Regions from separate parts of the Micromonospora sp. CV4 genome, predicted to be linked through region 3. Evidence: riboswitches for the same ligand, from Rfam matches in the RefSeq annotation. Region 3 holds a riboswitch; each other region holds the start of a gene.
What was found. A riboswitch is a leader RNA that binds a small molecule or an ion and turns the genes downstream of it on or off. The one in region 3 is predicted to bind cyclic di-AMP.
Positions count from the first base shown of each region.

Region 1: another riboswitch for cyclic di-AMP. It lies ahead of EAD98_RS20340 (NlpC/P60 family protein); the one in region 3 lies ahead of EAD98_RS25500 (hypothetical protein).
Region 2: another riboswitch for cyclic di-AMP. It lies ahead of EAD98_RS01700 (transglycosylase family protein); the one in region 3 lies ahead of EAD98_RS25500 (hypothetical protein).

Region 1 covers NZ_RCVI01000295.1:26,569-32,099, reverse strand. The annotation lists gene EAD98_RS20345 (N-acetylmuramoyl-L-alanine amidase) at 1-1,851, opposite strand, end outside; cyclic di-AMP (ydaO/yuaA leader) riboswitch at 2,083-2,219, shown strand; gene EAD98_RS20340 (NlpC/P60 family protein) at 2,295-3,272, shown strand; gene dcd (dCTP deaminase) at 3,332-3,910, opposite strand; gene EAD98_RS20330 (pyridoxamine 5'-phosphate oxidase family protein) at 4,010-4,567, shown strand; tRNA gene EAD98_RS20325 (tRNA-Gly) at 4,713-4,786, shown strand; gene EAD98_RS20320 (hypothetical protein) at 4,923-5,312, shown strand; gene EAD98_RS20315 (DUF3592 domain-containing protein) at 5,378-5,531, shown strand, end outside.
Region 2 covers NZ_RCVI01000139.1:4,754-10,284, forward strand. The annotation lists gene EAD98_RS01685 (GNAT family N-acetyltransferase) at 1-502, shown strand, start outside; gene dinB (DNA polymerase IV) at 577-1,764, shown strand; gene EAD98_RS01695 (hypothetical protein) at 1,866-2,207, shown strand; gene EAD98_RS01700 (transglycosylase family protein) at 2,275-2,943, opposite strand; cyclic di-AMP (ydaO/yuaA leader) riboswitch at 2,943-3,114, opposite strand; gene htpG (molecular chaperone HtpG) at 3,371-5,287, opposite strand; gene EAD98_RS01710 (SDR family oxidoreductase) at 5,450-5,531, shown strand, end outside.
Region 3 covers NZ_RCVI01000361.1:23,142-28,672, forward strand. The annotation lists gene EAD98_RS25490 (heavy metal translocating P-type ATPase) at 1-1,949, opposite strand, end outside; gene EAD98_RS25495 (YibE/F family protein) at 2,261-3,637, shown strand; cyclic di-AMP (ydaO/yuaA leader) riboswitch at 3,804-3,934, shown strand; gene EAD98_RS25500 (hypothetical protein) at 3,939-4,958, shown strand; gene EAD98_RS25505 (carbonic anhydrase) at 5,017-5,531, opposite strand, start outside.

The sequences.
Region 1 (5,531 bases), on a different contig from region 3:
GCCGTCGAACGTGGTGGCCCGGTAGTACTCGCCCGGCAGCACCGCGCCGACGGCGTACCGCTGGCCGGCCGCCAGCGTGTACTGGAGCGGCGAGATCGGTTGGTAGGGCACCCCGGCCGGGTACGCGGCCTCCTCGGGGTACGCCCGTCCGTACACGGGGATGGTGGCCCGTCCGGGCTTCGGGGTGGCCACCACGCCGACGGTCCAGCTGGCGGTCGGCGCCGACGCCGGGTTGTGGAACCACGCCTTCTGCCCGAGGTACCAGATCGCCGTCCAGTCACCCTGACGGCCGGCGAGGGCGTACGTCTGGCCGGCGGACGCCCGGGCGCCGTGGTCCGACACGGCCATCGTGTTCGGGGTGCCGTCGGGGCGCAGTGCGATGTCGTTGACCAGTGGCGCGTCCGCGGACGGCGCGCTGCGCAGCACCACCGCCGATGAGCCGCGCGGCGCGCACGGCACTCCGGCCGTGACGCAGCCGGTGAACGCCGGCTGGTTGGTGTCGTAGTCGGGGTCGATCCGGACCAGGCCGGTGGCCGGGATGCCGGTGTCCAGCCGTGGCGCGTGCAGCAGCGTGAAGTAGTGCGTCCAGTCCCAGTACGGGCCCGGGTCCCAGTGCATTCCGCGCACGGTCGAGGCGACGGTGCCGGGCACGTTGTCGTGACCGATGATGTGCTGACGGTCCAGCGGGATACCCAGCCGCAGGGCGAGGTGCCGGACCAGTTTGGCGGAGGTCCGGTACATCGCCTCGGTGTACCAGGTGCCCTGCGCGGCGAAGCCCTCGTGTTCCAGCCCGATCGACTTGGCGTTGACGTACCAGTTGCCGGCGTGCCAAGCGACGTCCTTGGTCTTCACGTGCTGGGCGATGTGCCCGTCCACCGAGCGCAGCGAGTAGTGCCAGCTCACGTAGGTCGGGTCCTGGACGAGTTGCAGCGTGGTCGCCCAGCTCGCCTCGGTGTCGTGGATGACGATGTACTCGATCTTCTGCCGGCCGGGCCGGTCGGAGAGGTCGTGGTTGCCGTAGTCCCCGGCGCCGAACGCCTCGTACGGCGCCGGGATCCACTCGCAGGAGATGGTGCTGGGGCACTCCAGCCCGTCCGGACGGGCGAGCCGGCGCAGTCCCAGCCGGTCCAGCCACGAACGCTGAGGTTGGATCGCCCGGGCCGGCAGCGTGATCCGCTGGCCGTCGTCGGTCACCCGGGACTCGCCGGCGCCGATGGTGGTGAACACCTCGTCGGCGAAGGCCGCCGCGGCGTCCGCGCTGTCCGCGCCCGCGTAGCGGGCCACCGCGCCGTACCAGGCCGCCGGGTCGGTGTCGGCGCCCACCGGCGCGCCGAGCTCCCGCTGGTAGGCGGCCAGCAGCGCGGCGCCGCCAAGGATGTTGACGCTCGCGTCGGTACGCAGCGACTCGGGCGCGGCACCGGTCAGGGCGGCGGCGGCGTCCACGGTCTGCAACGCGGCGGCGGGCGGCGCGGGATCCTCGGCCGGGCGGGGCGCCACCACCCGTGCCGGCCGCGAGTCGTCGCCGCGCGGGTCCTCGGTGCCGGCATCGTGGTGGCCGCGCCCCGGCAGGGCGGCCACGTGCCGGGCGTCGGTCAGGTGCATCGGGCCGTAGCCGCCGCTGGTGCTCGGCGTACCGGCGTTGGTGTCCCAGCGTGACTCCAGATAGGAGACGCCGAGCAGCACGTCGGCCGGCACGCCGTACTCGGTGGCCGCGGCGACGTACTGCTGCTGACGGTCGGCCGCGGGCGCGGCCACGGCGGGGCTGGCGGGTAGCGGTACCGCGGTCGCGGCCGCGACCACGGCGGCGGCGAGCAGCGCGCGCCGGCCGGTGGACAGGGTTGGACGGTACATCGAACCCCCTAGATCTGGCGGGTGAAGATGAGGCCACCTTCGCCCCGCCCGGAGCCCGCGTCAATACCTTTCCATCCAGCGGAGTATGTAGAAGAAAACTTTCGTCGTCGGTCGTCGTCCCCCGCAATCGGTACGGAGTGTCACGGCCCCACCGGTTGCGGATCGGTAACGGCCGTCTCTACTCTGGTCATTCGTCGGGCCGACAGCAGCTCCGCCCACCCGGGCGGTAACGGACCGACACCGCCGAGTCGCTTCTCAGCGAACCGGGGACCCAGGTTTCCTGGGGTGAATCCGCAGTCACTGCGGTAGGGCGCCCACCTTCCCGCCCGAACCCGTCAGCTAACCCGGTAGGCGGTCAGGAAGAAGGAGTACGGAACCCGGTGGCTCACCAAGCCCCGCGGCCGTCGTCCGAGCGGCCGGCGTCAGCCGGCCCGACGTCGATCGTGCCGCGCCCACGCTGGTCCCGCTTCACCACCGCCCTCGCCGCCCTGGTCGGCGTCGCCGTCGTCCTGACCGGCAGCGCCACGGCGGCCCACGCCGACCCGTCCGTCGCCGAGATCGAGCGCCAGATCGACGCCGACTGGAACAAGCTCGAACCGATCATCGAACGACACAACGCCACCCGTACCGACCTGGCCGGGAAGCGCAGGCAGGCCAACGCGCTGGCCGCCCGGATCGCCCCGCTGGAGCGCCAGGTCGACGCCGCGATGGACAAGGTCAGCTCCCTGGCCGTCCGCGCGTACAAGGGTGAGAACGTCTCCACCGTCAACGCCGTGCTGGGCAGCAGCTCGCCCAGCGAGGTGGTCGGGCAGCTGGAGATGCTCGACCGGTTCGCGCACGACCAGCAGCAGGACGTACGGCAGGTGGCCGACCTGCGCGACGAGTTGGCCCGGCAGAAGGCGCCACTGGACGAGATGGTGGCCCAGCTGACCCGCACCGAGGCCCAGCTGGCGGCCAAGAAGAAGCAGATCAACGACGAGATCGACCGGCTGCAGAAGCTGCGCCTCAAGGTCTACGGCAACGGTGGCGGCGGCCCGCTGCGTCCAGCGCCCTGCCCGGCGAGCTACCCCGGCGGCGGTGCCGGTGTGGCGGTCAAGTTCGCCTGCGCGCAGATCGGCAAGCCCTACGTCTGGGGCGCCGAGGGCCCGAACTCGTACGACTGTTCCGGCCTGATGCTGGCCGCCTGGGCCAAGGCCGGGGTGTCCCTGCCGCACAACGCCGCACAGCAGAGCCGGGTCACCAAGGACGTCAGCAGGGCCGACCTGCGTGCCGGTGACCTGGTCTTCTACTACAGCGACATCCACCACGTCGGCATGTACGTCGGCGGTGGCTGGGTCGTGCACGCCTCGCAGGCCGGCCAACCGGTCAAGATGAAGAAGGTCGACGACGGCCCGATCCACAGCTACGGCCGCCCGGGCTGATCCCCGGTGACCGATGGGCCCGTCGCGATCTGTCGCGGCGGGCCCTCGTCGTTACGGCCTCAGCGGGTCGGCCAGGTGCGCCAGTGCTGCCAGGCGCGGCTCGGGGTCGGGCCGCGCTGACCCTGGTAGCGCGAGCCGTAGACCACCGAGCCGTACGGGTGCTCGGCCGGCGAGGAGAGCCGGAAGATGCAGAGCTGCCCGATCTTCATGCCCGGCCAGAGGGTGATCGGCAGGTTCGCCACGTTCGACAGCTCCAGCGTCACGTGCCCGGAGAAGCCCGGGTCGATGAAGCCGGCCGTGGAGTGCGTGAGCAGGCCGAGGCGGCCCAGGCTCGACTTGCCTTCGAGGCGGCCGGCGAGCTGGTCACCGAGCGAGATCACCTCCAGCGTCGAGGCGAGCACGAACTCCCCCGGGTGCAGCACGAACGGCTCGCCGTCGGGCACCTCGACGACCGAGGTGAGGTCGTCCTGCTGCATGGCCGGGTCGATGTGGGTGTAGAGATGGTTGTTGAAGACCCGGAACAGCCGGTCGAGTCGTACGTCGATGCTGGACGGTTGGACCAGGGTGGGCTCGAACGGCTCCAGGCCCAGCGTGCCGGCCTTGATCTCGGAGACCAGGTCGCGGTCGGAGAGCAGCATCGGACCACCATAGCGGCGTTGCCGGCAACAGCCAGATTCGGTGCCGGTGACCAGCGCGTCGAGGTCGCTGGTCGTACATTTGTTCGATAGAATGCCGGCATGGCTTCCTGGTCCGAATTCGCCGCCGACGAGCCCCGACTCGCCGACGGGATCCGCGTTCTCCTCCAGCAGTACGGGCCGGGCTTCGGCTACCTGGCCACGGTCCGCGCCGACGGCGGGCCGCGGGTCCATCCGGTCTCCCCGGTCATCACCGACGAGGGTCTCTTCTGCTTCATCCTCGACTCGCCGAAGCGTCGCGACCTCGAACGGGACGGCCGCTACGCGCTGCACTCGTTCCCGCCGGAGGAGAGCGACGACGAGGCGTACGTGGCGGGGCGCGCCTGGCCGGTCACCGATCCGGCCCGGGTGGCCCGGCTGGCGCAGAGCGCGCGGGCGGCCCCGCAGGTCGACTGGCGGCTGTTCGAGTTCACCGTCGACGTGGCGATGCTGGCTCGCCGCGAGCAGCACGGCATGGGCATTCCGGGTGGCGCGCCCGGCCGTCCGGCCGTCCAGGTCTGGCTTGACCCGCACGCTCCGCCCGCCGCGGCCGGGCCGTCTTCCGTGCCGCAGACCCGCCCGGCCCGCCGCAGCCGTGACGTCCAGCGCTCGGCCGCCTGACCGCGGCCCACGATCCGGTCCTGGGGAAAGACGCCGGTGCCGGCTCCGTCGTGACGGGGCCGGCACCGGTGGTACGCGGGCAAGCTGCGGACCACGGGGTACCTGGGTGCACCGGCTGGGTGACTCAGGTACAGTGGTGCCGCTTGCGGGTGTAGTTCAATGGCAGAACATCAGCTTCCCAAGCTGACAGTGCGGGTTCGATTCCCGTCACCCGCTCCAACGCGAAGGCCCTGGTCAGGATGCCGAATCCGAGCCGGGGCCTTCGAGCTTCCAAAGGTCGGTGACTGTCGATCGGCCATCCTCCGCCGGACGGTCGGGTGACGACGAGCGGCCCGCGGGCGACCATGATGTCGAGATGACCACGGTGGACGACCGGCCGGAGGGCACTGAGCCGGTATCGATCCGTGCCCGCACCCGCGCGCTGCGCCTCGGGGCGGCGATCCCCCTCGCGATCGTCGGTTTTCCGTTCCTGCTGGGGATGGCATTCAACCTGATCTGGTGGTCACCGGCGCTCGGCGGCCCGGGTCCCAACCCGTGCGATCCTGCCATCGACGGGTGGGGAGCCTGCTGGCGTCCGGAGCAGCGGACCTTCTGGATCGTGGCCGCTGCGGCCGGGCTGCCGGGCGCGGTCTGCCTCGTGCTCACGCTGGTCCGAATTTTCCGCACCGGCCGCTGGTGGCCGTGGCCGATCGCGGCGGCGGCGCTCCTCATCGCCTGCAGCCTGGCGCTGTCACAGATTCCTTGAATGCAGGGCGGGGTTCGAGTCCGGCGGGCTCGGCCGGGGTTGCGTCGCGTCGGCACGATGAGCCGGTGCGTCGCCTGATCATGATCCTGAGGCGCCCGGTCTGGGTGACCGTCGGCTGCGTGCTGCTGATGGTGATCGGTGGTGCGTTGTTCTGGTTGCCGATGCGCACCCAGTCCGCGCTTGAGGACTGGGAGACCGAGTTGCGGGCCACCGGTGTAC
Region 2 (5,531 bases), on a different contig from region 3:
GCGTATCCGCCGGCGGCGCGCCAGCGACCTCGACGGTTGCGTCGCGGCGCTGGCCCTCGTCCACCGGGCCGACCGGTACCCGCTGAACTGGCCCGCCGACCCGCACCGCTGGCTGCGCGAGCCCCGTCCGGCGCGCGCGTGGGTCGCCGTCGACGCCGCCTCGGCGATCGTCGGGCATGTGGCGGTGCACCGGCTGCCCGAACCGGCGGACGGGTCGCCCGCCCGGCCGACCGCCGAGGTGGCTCGCCTGTTCGTGTCGCCGGCCGCGCGCGGGACCGGGCTGGGCGGCGCGCTGCTGACCAGGGTCGGGCGGTGGGCGGCCGAGCGCGGGACGGACCTGGTGCTCGAGGTGGCCGCCAGCGACACCGCGGCCGCCGCCCTCTACGAGCGCGCCGGGTGGCGGTGCACCGGCACCAGCACGGCGCAGTGGACCGCTCCCGACGGTGGCGCGGTGTCGATGCGCCACTACGCCCTGCGCACCGGTGCCGCGGCGGAGCGCTAGCCTCCGGCGACACCGCAAGGTCACGTTCGCCCAGCTCACTGTGGTGATCGCGGACGCCATGCGAACATATGTACGTGTCACCCGGGGCCAGCATCCTGCACGCCGACCTGGACGCCTTCTACGCGTCGGTCGAGCAGCGCGACGACCCGCGCCTGCGGGGGCGGCCGGTCATCGTCGGCGGGGGCGTGGTGCTGGCGGCCAGCTACGAGGCGAAGGCGCGCGGCGTACGCAGCGCCATGGGCGGCCAGCAGGCGCGCCGGCTCTGCCCGGACGCGATCGTCGTACCGCCCCGGATGTCGGCGTACACGGCGGCCAGCCGGGCGGTGTTCGAGATCTTCCGGCAGACCACGCCGCTGGTCGAGGGGCTCTCCATCGACGAGGCGTTCCTGGACGTGGGCGGTCTTCGCCGGCTGGCCGGGCCGCCGGCCGACATCGCCGACCGGTTGCGCCGGGAGATCCGCGAACGGGTCCACCTGCCGATCACCGTGGGCGTGGCCCGGACGAAGTTCCTGGCGAAGGTGGCCAGCGGGGTGGCCAAGCCGGACGGGTTGCTGGTCGTCGCGCCCGACGCCGAGCTGGCGTTCCTGCATCCGCTGCCGGTGGAACGGCTCTGGGGCGTCGGCCCGATCACCGCCGCGAAGCTGCGGGAACGGCGGATCCGTACGGTCGGCGAGGTGGCCCGGCTCGGCGAGGCGGCGCTGGTGTCGCTGCTCGGCGCCGGCGCCGGCCGGCACCTGCACGCCCTGGCGCACAACCGCGACCCCCGGTCGGTGCAGGTCGGTCGCCGGCGCGGCTCGATGGGCGCGCAGCACGCCCTGAGCCGTACGCCGCACGCGCCGGCGGAGCTGGACGCCGTCCTGGCCGGCCTGATCGACCGGGTCACCCGGCGGATGCGGGCGGCCGGGCGTTCCGGACGCACGGTGATGCTGCGGCTGCGCTTCGGCGACTACACCCGGGCCACCCGCTCACACACCATCGGCAAGGCGACCGCGGACACCACGCCGCTCCTAACCGCCGCGCGGGCGCTGCTGCGGGCCGCCCTGCCCGAGATCGATCGGCGGGGCGTCACGCTGATCGGCGTCTCGGTCGGCAACCTGGACGACAACCCGGTCCAGCCGGAGCTGCCGTTCCACCACGATCCGGGCGCCGAGCTGGACGCCGCGGTGGACGCGGTCCGCGACCGGTTCGGGTCGGCGGCGCTCACCCGCGCGGTGCTGCTCGGCCGGGATCCCGGCGTCGAGATGCCGCTGCTGCCGGACTGACCGTGCCGGGTGGCGACGGGGCGGACATCACAGGGGACGGAGGGTTTAGCGACGGCCTGAGCGGTCACGTAGTGACGATCAGCCATCCAGGGGGGACCACCATGTCCGACGACACCAGCAACCGTCCGAGCCGGCGCGAGCAGCGTCCCGGCGACGTGACCGACCCACTGCTCTGGCAGCTCGCGATCGACGTGCTCAGCGCACATGAGCCGGACGAGGACGGCGCCTGCCGCAATCTGCTCTGCGCCGGCCAGCCGTGGCCGTGCGCGGCCCGCCGCTCCGCCGAACAGTCGCTGCGGCTGGCCCGCGGTTCGGCCGACACACCGTCCACGTCGGAGCGGGACGAGGGCACCACCACACCTGCTGACCGGCCCGCCGAGGGCGTTCCGATCGCGCGCCGGGCCTGGTCGTCGCTTCCGGAGGCAGCCGCGTCGGCCGCCTGACGCGCACCCTTCTCGACACGCCGCGGGCGCCCGACCGGAATCCGGTCGGGCGCCCGCGCGTCGTGCGTCAGAGAGCGAGCCGCTGACCCGGGAAGATCAGGCCGGCGTCGGCGCCGATCAGCTGCCGGTTGCGCTCGTACAGGGCCTCCCAGCCGCCGGTCACCTGGTGGGCCTGGGCGATCTCCGACAGGGTGTCGCCCGGCTTGACCAGGTACGTTCCGGCGCCCGTCGACGGCGCGGTGCGCTCGTGGTTGCGGGTTGCCGGCTGCTCGCCGCGCGTCGACCGCTCCCGGGGCTTCGACGTCGAGTCGGACTTCGAGGTGGACTTCGAGTCGGACTTCGTCGAGGACTTCGTGGCGGAGCCGCCCGACGAGCCGCCCTTCCTGCCGCAGGTCGGCCAGGCGCCGATGCCCTGCCCGTCGAGCACCTTCTCGGCGATCGCGATCTGCTCGCCGCGGCTGGCCAGGTCGGCGCGGGCGGCGTACTTCTTGCCGCCGTAGCCGGCCCAGGTGCTCTGCGAGAACTGAAGTCCGCCGTAGTAGCCGTTGCCGGTGTTGATGTGCCAGTTGCCGCTGGACTCGCACTGGGCGATCGCGTCCCAGTTGACCCCGGCCTGGGCCGGGGCGGCCGGGCCGAAGAGGGCGACGGCGCCGGTGACCGCGCCGACGGCGAGGGTGCCGACGGTGACGCGGCGGGTGGTGACCCGTCGATGACGGGCGGTGTGTGCAGATGACATGTGAGCTTCCTCCACGCCGGCGAGGTGAGCTGTCGGGTTCGGGCCGAGGAGCCCGGCCGCGCGGTGGCGGCTTCACCCCGAGGTGACGTGCACCGAGGAACGTTGGGTCCCCCGCTCCTGCCCGGGTGACTGGTTCCGACGACCGGGGGCAGGATTTGGCGTTGCCGGTCGCGGTGTCCGCATTGGCGAACCCGACCGACGTTAGGCACGGTCGGTGAGGGTCGCCCACCCCCTGTGAACTTCTTCACCGAGCCACACGGGGCGGCCCGCGCAGCGGTTGCGGGCGTAGCGCGGCTGTGCAGTGACCACGATGGACCGTTTCCGATCGGCGGAGCCGGGCCACGGGCAGCTCGGCGCGGGCGGCGTGAACGGTCCGGCCGGCGGGGCCCGTCGCACGGGCGGCCCGCCGGCCGGAGGGATCGGTCGGTCAGAGGGTGCGCGCCAGCCGGTCAGCGAGGGCCCGGGTGAACCGGGCCGGGTCGGCCAGCTCGCCACCCTCGGCGAGCACCGCCAGCCCGTACAGCAGCTCGGCCGTCTCGGTCAGAGCCTCGGAGCCCGCGCTCTGCTCGTGGGCCTTGCGCAGCCCGGCAACCAGGGGATGACCGGGATTGATCTCCAGGATCCGCTTCGTCGACGGAACCTCGTGCCCCATCGCCCGGTACATCTTCTCCAGGGTCGGGGTGAGATCGTGCGCGTCGCCGACGACGCAGGCCGGTGACGTGGTCAGCCGCGACGACAGGCGGACCTCGCGGACGCTGTCGGTCAGGGTGGTGCCAAGCCAGTCGAGCAGCGGGGCGAACTCCTGTCGCTGCTGCTCGCGCTCGGCCTCGGCCTGCTGCTTCTCCTCGTCGGTGTCCAGATCGACCTCGCCCTTGGCGATCGAGCGCAGCGGGCGGCCGTCGTACTGGCCGACCCGCTCGACCCACACTTCGTCGACCGGGTCGGTGAGCAGCAGCACCTCGTGGCCCTTGGCCCGGAACGCCTCCAGGTGCGGGGAGTTCTCGATGGTGGCCCGGGAGTCGCCGGTGGCGTACCAGATGTCGCTCTGACCGTCCTTCATCCGTGCCACGTAGCCGGCCAGGTCGGTGGGCTCGGCCGGGTCGTGGGTGGAGGGCACCGACAGGATCTCCAGCAGGATGTCGCGGTTGTCGGCGTCGTCGATCAACCCCTCCTTGACCACCGCGCCGAACTCGGTCCAGAAGGTGCGGTAGCGCTCGGGGTGGTTGGCCTTGAGGTCCCGGACCGTGGCGAGGACCTTCTTCACCAGGCGGCGGCGGACGATCTGGATCTGCCGGTCCTGCTGGAGGATCTCCCGGGAGATGTTCAGCGACAGGTCGTGCGCGTCGACCACACCCTTGACGAAGCGCAGGTAGGTGGGGACCAGCGCCTCGCAGTCGTCCATGATGAACACGCGCTTGACGTAGAGCTGGACGCCACGGCGGCCCTGCGGGGCGAACATGTCCAGCGGGGCGTGGCTGGGCAGGAACAGCAGCGCCTCGTACTCGAAGGTGCCCTCGCCCTTCATGTGCACGACCTCGAGCGGGTCGGCCCAGTCGTGGCTGACGTGCTTGTAGAACTCGTTGTACTCGGCGGCGTCGACCTCGTCGCGGGGCCGCGCCCAGAGCGCCTTCATCGAGTTGAGCGTCTGCACCTCGCTGGTGGCGTCCGCGCCGTCGGCGCCCGGGCGCTCGACGCGCATCCGGATCGGCCAGGCGATGAAGTCGGAGTACCGCTTGACGATCTCGCGGACGGTCCACTCGGCGGTGTAGTCGTGCAGGTTGTCCTCGGTGTCGGCCGGCTTCAGGTGCAGGGTCACCGTGGTGCCCTGCGGCGCCTCGTCGACGGTCTCGATCGAGTACGTGCCCTCGCCGGTGGACTCCCAGCGGGTGCCGCCGGTCTCGCCGGCCTTTCGGGTCAGCAGGGTGACCCGGTCGGCGACCATGAACGCGGCGTAGAAGCCGACACCGAACTGGCCGATCAGCTCCTGCGAGGCACGCGCGTCGGCGGACTCGCGCAGCTTGCTCAGCAGCTCGGCGGTGCCCGACTTGGCGATGGTGCCGATCAGCCGGATCACCTCGTCGCGGGTCATGCCGATGCCGTTGTCCCGCACGGTCAGGGTGCGGGCGTCCCGGTCGACCTCGATGGCGACGTGCAGGTCGTCGGTGTCGGCGACGAGGTCCTTGTCGACCAGTGTCGCCAGCCGCAGCTTGTCCAGCGCGTCGGACGCGTTAGAGATGAGTTCCCGCAGGAAGACGTCCTTGTTCGAATAGATCGAGTGGACGACCAACTGGAGGAGCTGACGCGCCTCAGCCTGGAATTCCAACGTCTCGGCCTGATTGCTCACACCGTCTCCCTTCTCGGCTCGTGCGGAGGTTCGCGGAAAGGATACGAGCCGTCACCGGCCGGGCCGTGCCCGCGTCCGGGTCGTATTCCCGATCCGGGCGCGCCGCCCTCGTGACATAGCTGACTTTGATGGACAGAAGTCAGCTCGGATAGTGTTCCGGCCATGAAGATCGCTGGAAGCACCGCCCTCGTCACCGGCGCCAACCGCGGCTTCGGCCGGCACCTGGCCGCCGAACTCCTCGCCC
Region 3 (5,531 bases):
GCCAGGTTCTGGCGCATCTTGCGGTACGACGCCCGGGAGAGCCGGGCCACGGCGCCGACCCCGCGCGGGTCCGACGAGGCCAGCACCACCCCGGCGGACTCGATCGCCACGTCGGTGCCCGCGCCGATCGCGATACCCACGTCGGCGCGCGCCAACGCCGGCGCGTCGTTCACCCCGTCGCCGATCATCGCCACGGTCAGTCCCCGCCGCTGAAGCTCGGCCACCCGGCCGTCCTTCTCCGCCGGCAACACCTCGGCGAAGACCTCGTCGACGCCGGGCCGGAAGCCCAGGTCGGCGGCGACCGCCTCGGCCACCGGCCGGGCGTCACCGGTGATCATGGCGATGGTGCGGACACCCGCCGCGCGCAGCTCGACGATGGCCCGCCGGGCCTCCGGACGTACCTCGTCGGTCAGCGCGAACGCACCGAGCAGGGCGCCCGGCAGCCGCACCAGGTACAGCACCGCGGCGCCCCGCGCCGACCACCGGCCGATCGGCGCGTCCAGCTCGGCCGGGAGCGACAGGCCCAGCTCCCGCAGCAACGTCGGCCCACCCACCGCGTACTCCGTACCGTCGACAAAGGCCTGCACGCCGCGGCCCGGCAGCGACCGGAACCCGGTGGCCGGGGCGACGTCCCCGGCCGCCGCCACGATCGCCCGGGCCAGCGGATGCTCGCTGTCCGACTCCACACCAGCCGCGATCCGCAGCACCTCGTCCCGTCCCACGCCGGACGCGGTCACCAGGTCGGTGACCGCGTGCTCGCCCCGGGTCAGCGTGCCGGTCTTGTCGAACAGCACCGCGTCGACGGTCCGCATCCGCTCCAGCGCCAACCGGTCCTTGACCAGGATGCCGGACCGCGCGGCCAGCGCGGTGGAGAGCGCGACGACCAGCGGAATCGCCAGCCCGAGCGCGTGCGGGCAGGCGATCACCAGGACGGTGACCGCGCGGACCACCGCCTCGTCGGGCCGGCCGAGCACGGTCCAGACCAGCACGGTCAGCACGGCCGTGCCGGTTGCCAGGTAGAACAGCGCGGCGGCGAACCGGTCCGCCAGCAGTTGGGCCCGCCCGCCGGAGCGCTGCGCCTGCGCGACCATCCGCTGGATGCCGGCGAGCGCGGTCTGTTCACCCAACGCCTCGACGCGCACCCGGATCGCCGAGTCGGTGGCGACGGTGCCGGCCACCACCCGGTCCCCTGCCGACCGGGCGACCGGACGCGACTCGCCGGTGATCATCGACTCGTCCAGCTCGGCGCCACCGTCGACGATCCGACCGTCCGCCGGAACCCGCCCACCCGGCCGGACCAGCACCACGTCACCCACCCGCAGCTCGGCCACCGGCACCGGCTCGATCCGCCCGTCCGCCGTCACCCGCTCGGCGTCGTCGGGCAGCAACGCGGCCAGCGCCGCGAGCGCGCCTCTGGCCTGACCGATCGCCTTCATCTCCTGCCAGTGCCCGAGCAGCATGATGGTGACCAGCGCGGCCAGCTCCCACCAGAAATCCAGGTCGAAGGCACCCGCACTGGTGGCCAGTGATGCGGTGTAGGCGACGGTGATCGCCATCGCGACCAGCAGCATCATGCCCGGCGCCCGATCGCGGACCTCGCGGACCGCACCCACCAGGAACGGCCAGCCGCCCCACCAGAACACCACCGAGCCGAGCACGGGCCCGACCCAGGACCGGCCCGGGACGTCCAGGTCGAGACCGAGCCGGTCCAGCACCAGGTGACTGGTCAACACCACCGGCACGGTGAGCGCCAGGCAGATCCAGAACCGGCGGCGGAACATCGCCGGATCGTGCCCCGCATGCTTGTCGTGCCCGCCGCGCTTGTCGTGCCCGCCGTGCTTGTCGTGCCCCGCGTGCTTGTCGTGCCCGCCGTGCTGCTGCGGCCCGCCGTCGGCGTGTCGCTGGTCGCCGGCAGGACGATCGGGGTCGGGCGGTGACGGAGCGGGCATGACTCCAACATGCCGCGCCGGAAACCGCCACGCGGGCGGTTCGACCACTCCGACACTCCGCCACGACCTGCGTCCCCGGGTCGGGCTGGTTAGCATTCCGACGATGGCCCTCCGGAACCCGCTACGCGCCCGGGCAGAGATGCCGCCCCGGTGCGGCGTCGCCGTCCGCCGACCGGGCCGAGCGCTCACCGTTCGTGATCACGCGGTCGCCATCCAGCGATTCGGCGCGCTCGTCGCCGCTTTCCCGCCGCGGCGCTGAACCGACCAGCCCGCCGGCACGTACCCCGCACCGGATCGTTGGGAGTCTCGCATTGGGTTCCGACCACACCCGTTCCGCTCCGTCCGCCCCGCCCCGGGTGCGACGGATCCTCTTCGCGACGGTGGTGCCCCTCTTCGTCGCGACCGTGCTCGCAGCGGTGGTGCTCTGGCCGCGCGACGGGTCACCGCAGACCGACGGTGGAGCGAACGTGCCGCGCTACCACGGCACGGTGACCCGGGTGGTGACCGAGCCGTGCCCACCGGCAGCTTCGAGCCCCGAGGGCACACCGGGGGTCGGGGACGGGCCGTGCGGCACGGTGGACGTGCGGGTGAACGACGGGCCGGCCTCCGGCCAGCAGATCCAGACACCGGTGCCGGCCGGACCGGGCGCTCCCCGGGTCGAGGTCGACGACGAGGTCATCCTGGTCGAGCTGACCGACCCGACCGACCCCACGGCCAGCAGTTGGAACATCGCCGAACACCAGCGCGGCGCGCCGCTGCTGTGGCTGGCGGTGATCTTCGCCGCCGCGATCGTCGCGTTCGGCCGGTGGCGTGGTCTGGCCGCGCTGGCGGGGTTGACCGCCAGCTTCGCCATCCTGCTCACCTTCGTGCTGCCCGGTATCGGCGCGGGCCGGTCACCGCTGCTGGTCGCTGTGGTCGGCGCCGCGCTGATCATGTTCGTGGTGCTCTACCTGACCCACGGAGTCAGCGCGCAGACCTCGGTCGCGGTGCTCGGCACCCTGGGCAGCCTGGTACTCACCGGCGTACTGGCCACCATCGTCACCGCCGCCACCCACCTCACCGGCTTCGGCAGCGAGGACGCCACCACCCTGTCGATGTTCCAGGCCGACGTCGACCTGCACGGCCTGCTGCTCGCCGGGATCATCATCGGCTCGCTCGGGGTGCTCGACGACGTGACGGTCACCCAGGCGGCCACCGTGACCGAGCTGGCCAACGCCAACCCCGGGCTGACCCGGTTGCAGCTCTACCGGGCGGCGACCCGGGTCGGCCGGGCGCACATCGCGTCCACCGTCAACACCATCGTGCTGGCGTACGCGGGCGCCTCCCTACCGCTGCTGCTCCTGCTCACCGCCGACTCGCGGCCGATCGGGCAGATCCTGACCAGCGAGTTCCTGGCGCAGGAGATCGTCCGCAGCGCGGTCGCCACGCTCGGGCTGATCGCCGCCGTGCCGCTCACCACCGGGCTGGCCGCGATGGTGACCGCAGCCGGCCGGCAGGGCGCCACGCCCACTGCGGCCACGCCCGCGCCGCGACCGCAGCCCGACCGCGCCGAGGCGCTGGCCGCACTGAGCTCCCCGCGTACGGGTCGACCCGACCCCACGTCGTCCGACCCGGCGCGGACCACACCCCCATCCCCCGCCACCGACCGGTGGCCAGATCCGAACAGGAGCACGGATACGGCATGGTGACACTCCTCAACGTGACCAGGCGGGGCGTTCGCCCTGAGAACCCCGTCACTGGTCACTCAACGCCATGGCGAAATGACGCTTTTAGTCGGTATCGGGGCGTAGCTCAGCCGGTGGGCTCTCGGGTAACCTCGCCGTCGGTTACCGATGAAGGCGCGAAGCGGCGCCTGCGGTACCACCGCCCAATCGCCAACCGGCGAGCCGGGAACCCAGGTACGTGGGGTGAATCCGCGACAGCGGTAGGGGCCACTTCCGCCCCGAACCCGTCAGCTAACCCGGTCGGCGGTCGACGGAAGGGAACATTGTGACGGCACCCCTACGCCGCTGGTTGACACCCGTGGTGGCCGTGATCGCCGCATTGACCGTGCTCGCCGGGCCGCTCCCGGCCCACGCCGCCCCGACGACCCCCACACCGTCCGGGCACGAGGAGGACGGCGAGCCCAAGCTGCTCACCGACGTCATCGAGCAGACCAACCGCAAGTACTCGGCGGCCAAGTCCAAACTGGACAAGTCCAAGAAGCGGCAGCTTGAGCTGGCGGTGGAGGTCACTCGGGCAAAGGCAGACCTGGACGCACTGGCACCGCAGGTCGGGCAGATCGCCTCCCAGTCGTACCGCACCGGCCGGATCGGGCCGATGGCGATGCTGCTGGAGAGCGAGGCCCCCGACTCCTTCGTCCAGCGCGCCGCCGCGCTCGACGAGATGAACATGGTCAACGAGAAGAAGCTCGCCGAGGTCAACGCGGTGAAGGAGCGTGCCGAGCAGGCCAAGCTGGCCCTCGACGCGGAGGTCCGCGAGCAGCAGAAGCAGACCGCCCTGATGGCCAAGGAGAAGCGCGACGCGGACAAGGCGCTCGCCCTGGTCGGTGGGAAGGGCTTCACCGGCGGGCTGGTGTCGGCCACCTCACCGGTCGCCCGGCTCGGCCCGGGCCGGACCGCCGACGGCGACTGGAAGCCCCAGTCGTGCAGCGAGAACGACCCGACCACGTCCGGCTGCGTCACGCCGCGCACGCTGCACGCCTACAAGGAGGTCAAGCGGGCCGGCTTCAACCGGTTCGTCGGCTGCTACCGCTCCGGCGGGCCGTGGGAGCACCCGAAGGGCCGCGCCTGCGACTGGTCGCTGCAGAAGAGCGGCTTCAGCCCGTGGCACAACGAGGACACCCGGACGTACGGCAACAACGTCGCGGCGTTCCTCATCCGCAACGCCGATCGGCTCGGCATCTACTACGTGATCTGGAACCGGCAGATCTGGTTCCCGGCGACCGGCTGGAAGTCGTACAGCGGGCCGTCGAACCACACCGACCACGTGCACATGTCGCTACTCTGACCCGCGCGCTCCTGTCCGAGGGCCGCCCCGCGTGACGCGGGACGGCCCTCGACGCGTTTCAGGCGGCCGGCGTGCCGGCGTCGATCGGCACATCGAGCGTCGCGGGCGGCACGGCGGCCACCGGACGCACCTCTCCGGCGGCGAGCCGGTACGACATCCCCACCACCGCGCACCGCCCCTGCGCGACCTCGTCGGCCAGCACGGGCGACTGCCCGAGCAGCGCCTCGACGGTCTGCGCGATGTGGATGTCGATGATGCCGTCGATGTCGTCCACCCCCTCGGCCGCGGCGCGGCGCAGGCTGGGCAGGACGGCGTCGACCACCGCGCGCAGGTGCCCCTGGGGCGGGGTGCCGGTGGCGGCCGACTGCCGGGCCGCCTGCACCGCACCGCACGAGTCGTGGCCGAGCACCACCACCAGCGGGGTGCCGAGCACGGTCACCGCGTACTCCACGCTGCCCAGCACCTCCGGGCCGGTGGTGTGCCCGGCGGTGCGGACCACGAACAGGTCACCCAGCCCACGATCGAAGATGATCTCGGCGGCCAACCGGGAGTCGGAGCAGCCGACGATCACCG